3 regions of the Streptomyces sp. NPDC043952 genome follow, and region 1 is predicted to be linked to each of the others. Evidence: riboswitches for the same ligand, from Rfam matches in the RefSeq annotation. Region 1 holds a riboswitch; each other region holds the start of a gene.
The links. A riboswitch is a leader RNA that binds a small molecule or an ion and turns the genes downstream of it on or off. The one in region 1 is predicted to bind cyclic di-AMP.

Region 1 (3,673 bases):
ATGGCCTCCAGGATCAGGTCCAGGGCCTCGCGGTTGGAGCCGAGGTTCGGGGCGAAGCCGCCCTCGTCACCGAGACCGGTGGCCAGGCCCTTGCCCTTCAGGACCTTCTTGAGGGTGTGGTAGACCTCGGCACCCCAGCGCAGCGCCTCGGAGAAGGACTCCGCGCCGATCGGGGCGATCATGAACTCCTGGATGTCCACGTTGGAGTCGGCGTGCGAGCCGCCGTTCAGGATGTTCATCATCGGCACCGGCAGCAGGTGCGCGTTGGGGCCGCCCAGGTAGCGGAAGAGGGGCAGGTCGGACGCCTCGGAGGCGGCGTGCGCGACGGCCAGGGAGACGCCGAGGATGGCGTTGGCGCCGAGCGAGCCCTTGTTGTCGGTGGCGTCCAGGTCGAACATGGCCTGGTCGATCAGGCGCTGCTCGGTGGCGTCGTAGCCGACCAGCTCCGGGCCGATCTGCTCGATGACGGCGAGGACGGCCTTCTCGACACCCTTGCCCTGGTAGCGGTTGGGGTCACCGTCGCGCAGCTCGATGGCCTCGAAGGCGCCGGTGGAGGCGCCGGACGGGACGGCGGCACGACCGGTGCTGCCGTCGTCGAGGCCGACCTCGACCTCGACCGTGGGGTTGCCTCGGGAGTCCAGGATTTCCCGGGCTACGACGACGTCGATGGACGGCACGAGCATCTCCTTCTTGGATGTGACGCTGGAAGTGCGGGAGGCGGCCGTGCGGCTGCGCCCTTGCGACTAGAGCCTAACCGTCCCGGCGTCGCGGACCACCGACCGACCGTCTGGTGGGCGACGGGGACATGGAGACGGTACCTATTGTTCACCACCGGAACAAAAAGGGTCCCGGAGGAGGCCCGGCTGAAGGCTGGGAGAACACAAGACCCCACCCCGGCACGAACGGGGGAATCGCGCCGGGGTGGGGGGTTGGGGGGGACGGGGCGGGCGGGGGCCTGGGGCTTGGGGGACCCGCCGGGGGGTTGGGGGACCCGCCTTGGGGGGTGAGGCGTGGGGTCCGCCGGGGGTGGGCCTGGGGCATGACGCCTGGGGGCCCGCCGGGTGCGCCTGAGGCATGGAGCCTGGGGGCCTGCCGGGGGTGGGGCCTGGGGCCTGGGGGCCCGCCGGGGGCCCCTGGGCCGTTGGGGCGGGTACCAGGGGCGGGGTTCCTCGGGGCCGCCGGGGGGGTGGGCCGTCGGGGCCTATCGGGCGCGGCGTCGGGAGCGTCGGGGGTACGACACCGGGGGTACGGCGTCGGGGGCTACCCCCTGCGAGGGGCCCGTCGGTCCGGCTGAGCGGAGCCGGGCCGGTGATGCGGAGCCGGGCCGGTGATGCGGAGCCGGGCGGGGTGAGCGGAGTCGGGCGCCCCGGTCCGCCGGCCGGGTCCGGCCGGCCGGGGAAGCATCCCGCGGCCGGGCCGCCGGGCGAGCCCCGTGCGGGGCTCGCGGCGGCCGTGGCCGGGCCGGGTTACTTCAGGTGGAGCTGCTGACCCGGGTAGATCAGGTCGGCGTTGTCGATGATGTCCTTGTTCAGGTCGAACAGCTTCTTCCAGCCGCCGGCCACGTGGTGCGCGGCCGCGATGGAGCTGAGGGTGTCGCCCTTGACCACCTTGTACTCGCCGTCGCCCTTCTTGACCTTCTTGCCGGTCGGGGTGGTGACGGTCTTGCCCGCGGACGAGCCGGTGGACGTGCTCGTGGACTTGGACGGGGCCGGGGTGGTGCGCTCGGTGGAGCGGGTGGCGGCCTGCTGGTCCGTGGAGCGGGTGGCGGTGCCGGCCGACGACGTGGTCGTCGGGGCGGAGCCGTTGTACGGGGTGCCGGTCAGGCCCGTGCCGCAGACCGGCCAGGCGCCCTTGCCCTGCGCGGCCAGGACCTTCTCGGCGACGGAGATCTGCTGCGACTTGCTGGCCTTGTCGGCGGTCGGCGCGTAGGCGGTGCCGCCGTACGCGGCCCAGGTGGAGGCGGAGAACTGGAGGCCGCCGTAGTAACCGTTGCCGGTGTTGATGGCCCAGTTGCCGCCGGACTCGCACTGGGCGACGGTGTCCCACTGGGAAGCGGTGGCGGCGGAGGCGCTGCCGGCCGCCATCAGCGGAGCGGCCACGGCGGCACCGGTGACACCGGCGAGCGTGACGGCGCGGACGGCCTTGGACGGACGACGGTGCTTGCCCTTGCCGGAAAACAGCATGGAACGATCCCCTCACCGACGCCTGCGAGGTGAGCTGTCGGGTTCGGGCCGGTTGAGTTGCCCGGCCACCCCTCCTTTCGGAGGCGTGGCTTCACCCCAAGCCGGTCCGGCATCAACTGCCGGGCCCGGCGCCTACCTTGGGTCCCCCGCTCCTGCCTGCGGCGCTTGACGCGACGACTGTTCCCGGGCAGCCGCTGGCAGGATTCGGCGTTGCGGCCGCCGGGGCTCGTGGTGACGAGCGGCCTTGACCGTAGCCAGGTGATCCGCGGAATTTCAAAGACGATCAGGGCTTCTGAGACTCATCCCACACTTTCGCCAAACCGGACATTTAGCGATCAAGTGGGGCGTCAACTAGCCCTGGTCCGCGCCCGTTTCGTCACCGACTTTCAGGGTCTGACCGGCGGTGATGTGGTTCGGGTCGGCGCCCACGACCTTCTTGTTCGCGGCGTAGAGCGCGTGCCATCCGCCGTCGACGTCAAGGGAGTCGGCGATGGCGCTCAGCGAGTCGCCCTGGCGGACGGTGTAGCTGTCCGGCTCGTGGGTCGCGTGCCGGCCGGATGTGGAGCCGTTCTGCCCGTTTGCCGTGCTTTCGTCCGCGTTGCCGCCGCGGTGGCGCCCGCCGCCGAGGGCTCCGGTGTCGACCAGGTTCCAAGTGCCCGCGGCCTGCTGGGGGTTGGCGGGGGTACCGGTGGAGGGTGAGGGCGTTCCGGAGCCGTGGGCCGGCGCGGACGGCGGGGTGGAGGCGGAGGGGTCCGAGGAGGACGGGCCGGACGGGTCCGGGCTGGAGGTGCCGGTGCCGGGCGTGCCGGTGTGCTTGCCCGGCTGCGGGCTCGCGTGCTTGCCGGTCTGCTTGCCGGAGCCGGAGCCGGTGCCTGAGCCTGAGTCGTGGCTCGGCGAAGAGGAGGGGTCGGACGAGCCGGACGGGTCGGTGGACGCCTTGCCGGAACCGGAACCGGAGCCGGCGCCGGTGCCGTCCTGGTCGCCGCTCGGTGTGCCGGCCGGGGAAGAGGGGTCGGGCAGGCCGGACGGGTCGGTCGTGCCGCCGGTCTGGCCGCTGCCGTTGCCGCTGTCACCGTCGCCGACGCCCGGATCGACGCTCACCGAACCGGAGTTCGAGGTCAGTCCGGACAGCAGGGCGCAGGTGGCCCAGGGCGTGGTGCCCTTGTCCTTGAGGATCTTCTCGGCCACGGCGATCTGCTGCGAGCGGCTGGCCTGGTCGGCGGAGGAGGCGTACTGCGTCCCGCCGTACGCGACCCAGTCGTCCTGGGATATCTGGAGGCCGCCGTAGTACCCGTTGCCGGTGTCGGCGCTCCAGGCGCCGCCGCTCTCGCAGTTGGCGACCTTGTCCCAGGTGGTGCCGTCGGCCGCGTGGGCACTCGCGGCGCCGAGCAGCGGGATGGCGATGGCGGAGCCGGTCACGCCGGCCGCGACGAGGAGGGCCGGGGCCTGACGGGGGCGGCGGTGACGACCGTTCCCGGAGATCATGCGGG
Region 2 (3,673 bases), on a different contig from region 1:
TGCGCCGGGTGCTCGGGCCGCTCGGCGCGTGGTGGCTGCGGGAACGGTTCGAGGGCGCGGTGCGGGTATCGGACGTCGAACGGGTGCTGGGCGCGGCGGCGCAGGACGGGGGCCCGGTGCTGACGGTGCGCACGCACGGCGGCCGCGTGGATCACCTGACCGCCGACCATGTCATCGCGGCGACCGGCTACCGGGTGGACGTCTCCGCGATGGACTTCCTCGGCCCCACCCTGCGCACCCGCCTCGCGACGAGCCGCGGCGCCCCGCGCCTCGGCACCGGCTACGTCTCCTCGGTTCCCGGCCTCTACTTCACCGGCCTCCCGGCCGCCTCCTCCTACGGCCCGGTGATGCGCTTCGTGTGCGGCACGGAATTCGCCTCCCCGAGACTGGCGGGGCATGTGGCGCGGGAACACGGGTGAGTGGTGGGGGGCGGTCGCGGAGAGCGGGAGCGGCGGCTGGTCCCACCCCCACCTCGCCTCCCCGCACCCCCACTTGAAGTCGGCAAAGCTGCAAGTCCGGGGAATGACACGGGAGTCGGGGGATGACGCGGGGCTCGGTGGAGGGGATCGGTCCGTATTCTCTGATCATGGTTGCCTCCCCCGCGTACGCACTGATCGCCACCGACCTGGACGGGACGCTGCTGCGCGGCGACGACACCGTCTCCGAGCGCTCGCTGGCCGTGCTCGCGCGGGCGGCGCGGGCCGGGGCCCGGCACCTGGTGGTCACCGGCCGCCCGGCCCCCAGAGTGCGCCCCCTGCTGACCGCCCTCGGCGCCACCGGGCTCGCGGTGTGCGGGCAGGGCGCGCAGCTGTACGACGCCGCGTCCGGCCGCATGCTGTGGTCGGTCCGGCTGGACCGGGAGCTGGCCGAGACCGCGCTCGGCAAGATCGAGGCCGAGACGGGCCCGGTGTTCGCCGCCGTCGACCAGGACGGCACCGACGGGCTCACCCTGATCGAACCCGGATACCGGATGCCCCACCCGACCCTGCCCGCGGTCCGGGTGGCCCGGCGCGACGACCTGTGGCGGGCGCCGATCAGCAAGGTCCTGCTGCGCCACGCCACCTTGTCCGACGACGAGTTGGCGGCGGTGGCCCGCTCGGTCGTGGGCTCGCTGGCCACGGTCACCATGTCGGGGCCCGGCACCGTGGAGCTCCAGCCGTGCGGGGTGACCAAGGCCACCGGGCTCGCGCTGGCCGCCGAGCGGCTCGGGGTCCCCGCGGAAGGCGCCGTGGCCTTCGGCGACATGCCCAACGACATCCCGATGTTCCGCTGGGCGGCGCACGGCGTCGCGATGGCGAACGCCCACCCCGAGCTGAAGGCGGTCGCCGACGAGGTCACGGCGTCGAACGAGGACGACGGCATCGCCGTCGTCCTCGAAAGGCTGTTCCCGGCCGGGTGACCGGGAGCAGCGGTGGTGCCACGGCCCTCAGGGGCCCGGCGACGGTCAGTAGGCGCCGTTGACGTTGTCGATCGAGCCGTAGCGCGCGGCCGCGTAGTTGCAGGCGGCGGTGATGTTGGCGACCGGGTCGTAGATGTTGAACGACGTCCCGGCCACGTGGTACGCGTTGAAGGTCGGGTCGATCACCTGGAGCAGACCCTTGGACGGTATGCCCTTGGCCGCGTTGGAGTCCCACAGGTTGATGGCGTTCGGGTTGCCCGAGGACTCGCGCATGACATTGCGGTAGATGCCGTTGTAGGAGCCCGGAATGCCCTTCTGGGCCATGATCGCGAGGGACTCGCGGATCCAGCCGTCGAGGTTGTTCGGGTACCCGGCGGGCGTGGTGGCGGCCGACGTCGTGCCGGTGGTGGCGGACGCCGTGGCGGCGCCCACCAGGGGCATGGCGAGCACGGCCGCGCCGGTGCCGGCGACGGCGATCAGGCGGACGAGACGGTTGGCACGGGTGCGGCGCGGCTGAACGGCAGCAGACATGGGGACGTTCCTCTCCTACGCCTGCGAGGTGAGCTGTCGGGTTCGGGCGGGGAGGTGCCCGGCCGTGCCTGGTGAGAGGCGTGGCTTGACCCCAAGCCGTCCCGGTGCGAACACGCGGTGCGGCGCGCTGTGTCACGCGCTGCGCCATGTGAGTCGTCCGGTCCGGCGACTTACCTGGGTCCCCCGCTCCTGCCGTACGAATGAGTTCGTCGATGGGTGTACGGGCGGCGGCAGGATTCGGCGTCCGCCCGATGGCTCGGGAAGGTATGCGAGAGCGCATGCCGGGAACAAGCGCGGAATTGTTATATCGAGGCATTTGACCTTGATCAGCAGCCTATGGGGTACTTGATCCTTTGCGAATGCCAACGCTCAACTCGCTTGCGCGACAAGGCGTGCGGAGGTGTCGGCGGGCCGCCCGCGGGAACGCGGTCGGGTGACCCAATTCACGAAATGGCAAACTGTGGAAAATCGGGCATGGGGGATTCGTCCCCCGGCGGGGTGGAGTCGGTGCTCCGCCCCTCTCGGGATCGCGAAGAAGTTCCCGAAGGTCCCGATTACCTGTTAAATCGATAAATGTCCGTTGTGATGATTCGACCGGGGGTATGCCAGTCATGACCCGATACGTCCCGGACTGGACGGGTGGGCGCAGGGTGGGCGCTCTCGGTGATCGAAACCGGACCGGATACGCTGACTTGAGTGATGGCAGCGACCTATCGACAAACCGCGTAATCGCCAGCAGACACCAGCAGACAGGAGACCCCTCGTGACCGTCGTCGGGCCGTTCGGGCTGAGCGTGCGGGACCAGGCTCTCGAAGCCGATGTCCAGGCCGGATTGGCGGCTGTCGAGGAGGGCCTGCTAGAGGCCACCAAGAGCGAGGTCCCCTTCATCACGGGGGCCGCGCAGCACCTCGTACGGGCCGGTGGGAAGCGCTTCCGACCACTGCTCGTGATGCTCGCGGCGCAGTTCGGCGACCCCTACGCGCCCGGCGTGGTGCCCTCCGCCGTGGTCGTGGAGCTGACCCACCTGGCCACGCTCTACCACGACGACGTCATGGACGAGGCGGCCGTGCGCCGGGGCGTGGACAGCGCCAACACCCGCTGGGGCAACTCCGTCGCGGTCCTCACCGGCGACTTCCTCTTCGCCCGTGCCTCCCAGATCCTCGCCGACCTCGGCCCCGAGGCGGTCCGGGTCCAGGCCCTCGCGTTCGAACGGCTGGTCACCGGCCAGATCCTGGAGACCGCCGGACCCGCCGACGGCCGCGACCCGGTCGAGCACTACCTCGACGTGCTCGGCGGCAAGACCGGCTCGCTGGTCGCGGTGGCCTGCCGGTTCGGCGCGATGATGTCCGGCGCCGACGAGACGGTCGTGGACGTGCTCACCCAGTACGGCGAGCGGCTCGGCGTGGCCTTCCAGCTCGCCGACGACGTCCTGGACGTCGCCTCCGACTCCCACGAGTCCGGCAAGACCCCCGGCACCGACCTGCGCGAGGGCATCCCGACCCTGCCCGTGCTGCGGCTGCGCGAGCGGGCCGCCCGGCTCGGCCTGCCCGAGGACCTCGCCCTGTGCGAGCTGCTGGACTCCGACCTCAGCGACGACGCCCGGCACGCCGAGGCACTGGCCGCGCTGCGCGCCCACCCGGCCCTGGAGCAGGCCCGCCGGGACACCGTGCGGTACGCGGAGGAGGCGCGCGCCGCGCTCGCCCCGCTGCGGGAGTGCGACGCCAAGGTGGCGCTGACGGAGCT
Region 3 (3,673 bases), on a different contig from region 1:
GGCACCGGCGACCTCGATCCCGCGGCCCGCTTCTGGCACACCGGCGGCGACAAGCTCGTCTACACGACCGACGCGGGCGCCGCACGGGTCACCCGTCTCCTCGGCGGCGCCGCCGACGTCGTCGCGCTCGGCCCGGAGCTGGACTGGCGGGCCCTGCTCGGCCACCTGCGGGCCGAGCGCGGGGTCGGCCGGCTGATGGTGGAGGGCGGCGCGGCCGTGCACACCCAGCTCCTCCAGCAGGGCCTCGCCGACGAACTCCAGCTCGTGGTCGCCCCGCTGATCGTGGGCGATCCGGCCGCCCCGCGGCTGTTCGGACCCGGCCGGTACCAGGAGGGTCGGCTGCGGCTGGTCGAGTCCCGCCGGATCGAGGACGTCGTCCTGATGCGCTACGAGCCCACCGCGCCCGGCACCGGACCGGTGCTCACCGCCGCCGACCGGCACTGGCTGCGCACCGCCTGCGAGCTGGCCGCGCTGTGCCCGCCCTCGCGAACGGCCTTCAGCGTCGGCGCGGTCGTGGTCGCCGCCGACGGCACCGAGCTGGCCCGCGGCCACTCCCGCGAGGGCGGGGACCCGGTGGTGCACGCGGAGGAGGCGGCGCTCGCCAAGACCGACCCCGCCGACCCGCGGCTGCCCGGCGCCACCGTCTACAGCAGCCTGGAGCCCTGCGCCCGCCGCGCCTCGCGCCCCGCGCCCTGCGCCGAGCTGATCCTGCGGGCGGGGGTGCGCCGGGTGGTGACCGCCTGGCGGGAGCCGGACACCTTCGTGGTGGCGGCCGACGGCACCGGGGTGCTGACGGCCGCGGGCGCCGAGGTCGTCGTCCTGCCCGAGTACGAGCCGCTGGCCAAGGCGCCGAACCGGCATCTGCCCGGCCGATCCGGGGGCCCGTCGTAACCGATGTGCTTTCCGCCCTGGTGATGGCGTACAGTAGAGACATCGCCGCGGGGTGGAGCAGCTCGGTAGCTCGCTGGGCTCATAACCCAGAGGTCGCAGGTTCAAATCCTGTCCCCGCTACTGATGTCTCAGGGCCGGAATCCAGTTCATGGATTCCGGCCCTGGGTGTTTTCCGGGCCTCGAACGGGGGGTTACCCCCCGTGACCGTTCGACCGCCCAGCGCATAACATCTGAGTCACCATCAAAAACCGGGTGACTCGTGAACGGCGGTCAACTCGCCCGGTTTGGCGGCCCGCTGGGCGGTAAGTCCACGGGTTTGAACCTTAATGATCAAGCCGAACGGCTTGGAAAGTTCCCCTCCGGTCTATTAACGTTCGATAACGCAGCGCGGTCGTCCCAGCCGTCACCCGAGGCGGCTCCGTGCGCACGCGCCGAATCCCGCGAGGGAACCGGGGAACCACCACCTCTGGGGTGAATCACGCGGACACCACCGCGGACTCAGCCGAGTCCACGAGCGGTATACGCGCGTAGGAGACCTTCCTGCTCCGAACCCGTCAGCTAACCCGGTAGGCGGAGGAAGGAAAGGAGCACGCCCCCGTGGCGTCCAACCGGCCCGCCCCCGAAGCACCGTTCGTGCCCGCTCAGCGCGCACCCGAGTCGTTCGGCCCCGGCCCCGAAGGCGACGGCCCCTGGGAGGAGTGGAACCCCGGCGAGGAGTCCGTCGCCCCGGTCCGCGGCCGCCACCGCGTCGCCAAGCAGCGCGGCGGCTTCGCCCGCAGCTCCACCGTCCTCGGCGTCGGCGTGATCGCCGCCGTCGGCGCGGGCGGCATCGCCAGCGCCAACCCCGGCAAGCCGCCGGTCTCCGTCTCGATGCCGGACCTGCCGGACGTCTCGGTGCCGCACCTGTCCACCGTCGAGCACTTCCTCGGCGACGACTCCGCCGAGACGCCCAAGGCCGAGACCGCCACCGCGCTCACCGACCTCGGGCGGACCACCGAGGGCGCCACGGACACCGGCGCGGGCGAGGCCCTGCGCAACCGGATCATGGCCCAGGCCGAGCAGCAGCAGGGCCAGGCCGACAGCAAGGCCACCGCCGCGATGGTCGCCGCCGCCCAGCAGCAGAGCGACGCGGCGGCCGCCAAGGCGGAGAAGGAGGCCGCCGCCAAGGCCGCCGACGCCAAGGAGCAGGCGGAGGCCGACGCCAAGAAGGCGGCCGAGGCCAAGCGGCTGGCCGCGCTCGCCAAGCAGTACACGCTGCCCGTCGTCTCGTACACGATCACCGGCACCTTCGGGCAGCCCGGCGCCATGTGGTCCTCCGGCTACCACACCGGCCTCGACTTCGCCGCCCCCACCGGCACCCTGATCAAGGCCGTCCACGGCGGCACCATCACCCAGGCCGGCTGGGCCGGCGCCTACGGCTACCGCACCGTCCTCACCCTGGACGACGGCACCGAGCTGTGGTTCTGCCACCAGTCCTCGATCAACGTCTCGGTCGGCCAGAAGGTCACCACCGGCGAGGTCATCGGCCGCGTCGGCGCCACCGGCAATGTCACCGGCCCGCACCTGCACCTGGAGGTGCACCCGAACGGGCAGCCCACCGCCGTCGACCCCGCGCCCTGGCTGCGCGACAAGGGCCTCAACCCCTGACGGAACCGCGCCGGTTCCCGCACCGGCGGCGGAATGCGATCATCCGTCGCCGGTGTTGATGTGAAGCATGACTTCTCTGCGCACACTGGGCTCATCCGACCTCCAGGTCTCCCCGCTCTGCCTGGGCGGCAACGTCTTCGGCTGGACCGCCGACGAGCAGACCTCCTTCGCCGTCCTGGACGCGTACACGGCCGCGGGCGGCAACTTCATCGACACCGCCGACGCCTACAGCGCCTGGGTCGAGGGCCACCAGGGCGGCGAGTCCGAGACCGTCATCGGCAAGTGGGTCAAGGCCCGCGGCAACCGCTCCGACGTCGTCATCGCCACCAAGGTCAGCCAGCACCCGCAGTACCGGGGCCTGTCCGCGGCCAACATCAAGGCCGCCGCCGATGCCTCCCTGGCCCGCCTGGGCACCGACTACATCGACCTCTACTACACCCACTTCGACCAGCCCGAGGTGCCGGTCGAGGAGATCATCGGCGCGCTGGACGAGCTGGTGAAGGCCGGAAAGGTCCGGCAGATCGCCGCGTCCAACATCAGCGCCGAGCGGCTCAAGGAGTCCCTGGACTTCTCCGCCCGCGAGAACCTGGCCCGCTATGTGGCGCTCCAGCCCCACTACAACCTGGTCTCCCGCGACACCTACGAGGGCCCGCTCCAGGACCTCGTCGCCCGCGAGGGCCTGTCCGCGGTGCCGTACTTCGCGCTCGCCGCGGGCTTCCTGACCGGCAAGTACCGGCCCGGTGCCACGGTCGACAGCGCCCGTGCCGGCTCGGCCGCCAAGTACGCGGAGACCGAGCGCGGCCAGAAGGTGCTCGCCGCCCTCGACGAGATCGCCGCCGCGCACGGGGCCGCGCACGCCACCGTCGCCCTCGCCTGGCTGGCCGCCCAGCCGACCGTCACCGCCCCGATCGCCTCGGCCCGCACCCTGGAGCAGCTCCCGCCGCTGCTGGCCGTCGGCGAGCTGAAGCTGACGGACGACGAGCTGAAGAAGCTGACGGACGCCTCGGCCTGAGCACCCTGGGGCCCGTAGGTCACATCCAGTACGGGTGGTAGGACGGGTACGGCGCCGCCGGGTGGCCGTACCCGTGCCCCTGCGGCTGCCCCGGCCGGATGTACGCGTGCCCGTACGGCGCGG

Region 2: it holds a riboswitch for cyclic di-AMP, as region 1 does, so the genes downstream of both, AC069R_RS28040 (transglycosylase SLT domain-containing protein) here and AC069R_RS32340 (transglycosylase family protein) in region 1, are expected to answer to the same signal.
Region 3: it holds a riboswitch for cyclic di-AMP, as region 1 does, so the genes downstream of both, AC069R_RS28385 (M23 family metallopeptidase) here and AC069R_RS32340 (transglycosylase family protein) in region 1, are expected to answer to the same signal.

The regions. Positions count from the first base shown of each region.
Region 1 is NZ_JBWKES010000051.1:14,311-17,983, reverse strand. Features, by position in the region: gene eno (phosphopyruvate hydratase) at 1-677, opposite strand, end outside; gene AC069R_RS32340 (transglycosylase family protein) at 1,467-2,183, opposite strand; cyclic di-AMP (ydaO/yuaA leader) riboswitch at 2,188-2,357, opposite strand; gene AC069R_RS32335 (transglycosylase family protein) at 2,535-3,668, opposite strand.
Region 2 is NZ_JBWKES010000034.1:45,199-48,871, forward strand. Features, by position in the region: gene AC069R_RS28030 (NAD(P)-binding domain-containing protein) at 1-419, shown strand, start outside; gene AC069R_RS28035 (HAD family hydrolase) at 587-1,399, shown strand; gene AC069R_RS28040 (transglycosylase SLT domain-containing protein) at 1,445-1,930, opposite strand; cyclic di-AMP (ydaO/yuaA leader) riboswitch at 1,934-2,152, opposite strand; gene AC069R_RS28045 (polyprenyl synthetase family protein) at 2,694-3,673, shown strand, end outside.
Region 3 is NZ_JBWKES010000035.1:46,716-50,388, forward strand. Features, by position in the region: gene AC069R_RS28375 (dihydrofolate reductase family protein) at 1-891, shown strand, start outside; tRNA gene AC069R_RS28380 (tRNA-Met) at 938-1,011, shown strand; cyclic di-AMP (ydaO/yuaA leader) riboswitch at 1,311-1,479, shown strand; gene AC069R_RS28385 (M23 family metallopeptidase) at 1,489-2,538, shown strand; gene AC069R_RS28390 (aldo/keto reductase) at 2,606-3,550, shown strand; gene AC069R_RS28395 (PrsW family intramembrane metalloprotease) at 3,570-3,673, opposite strand, start outside.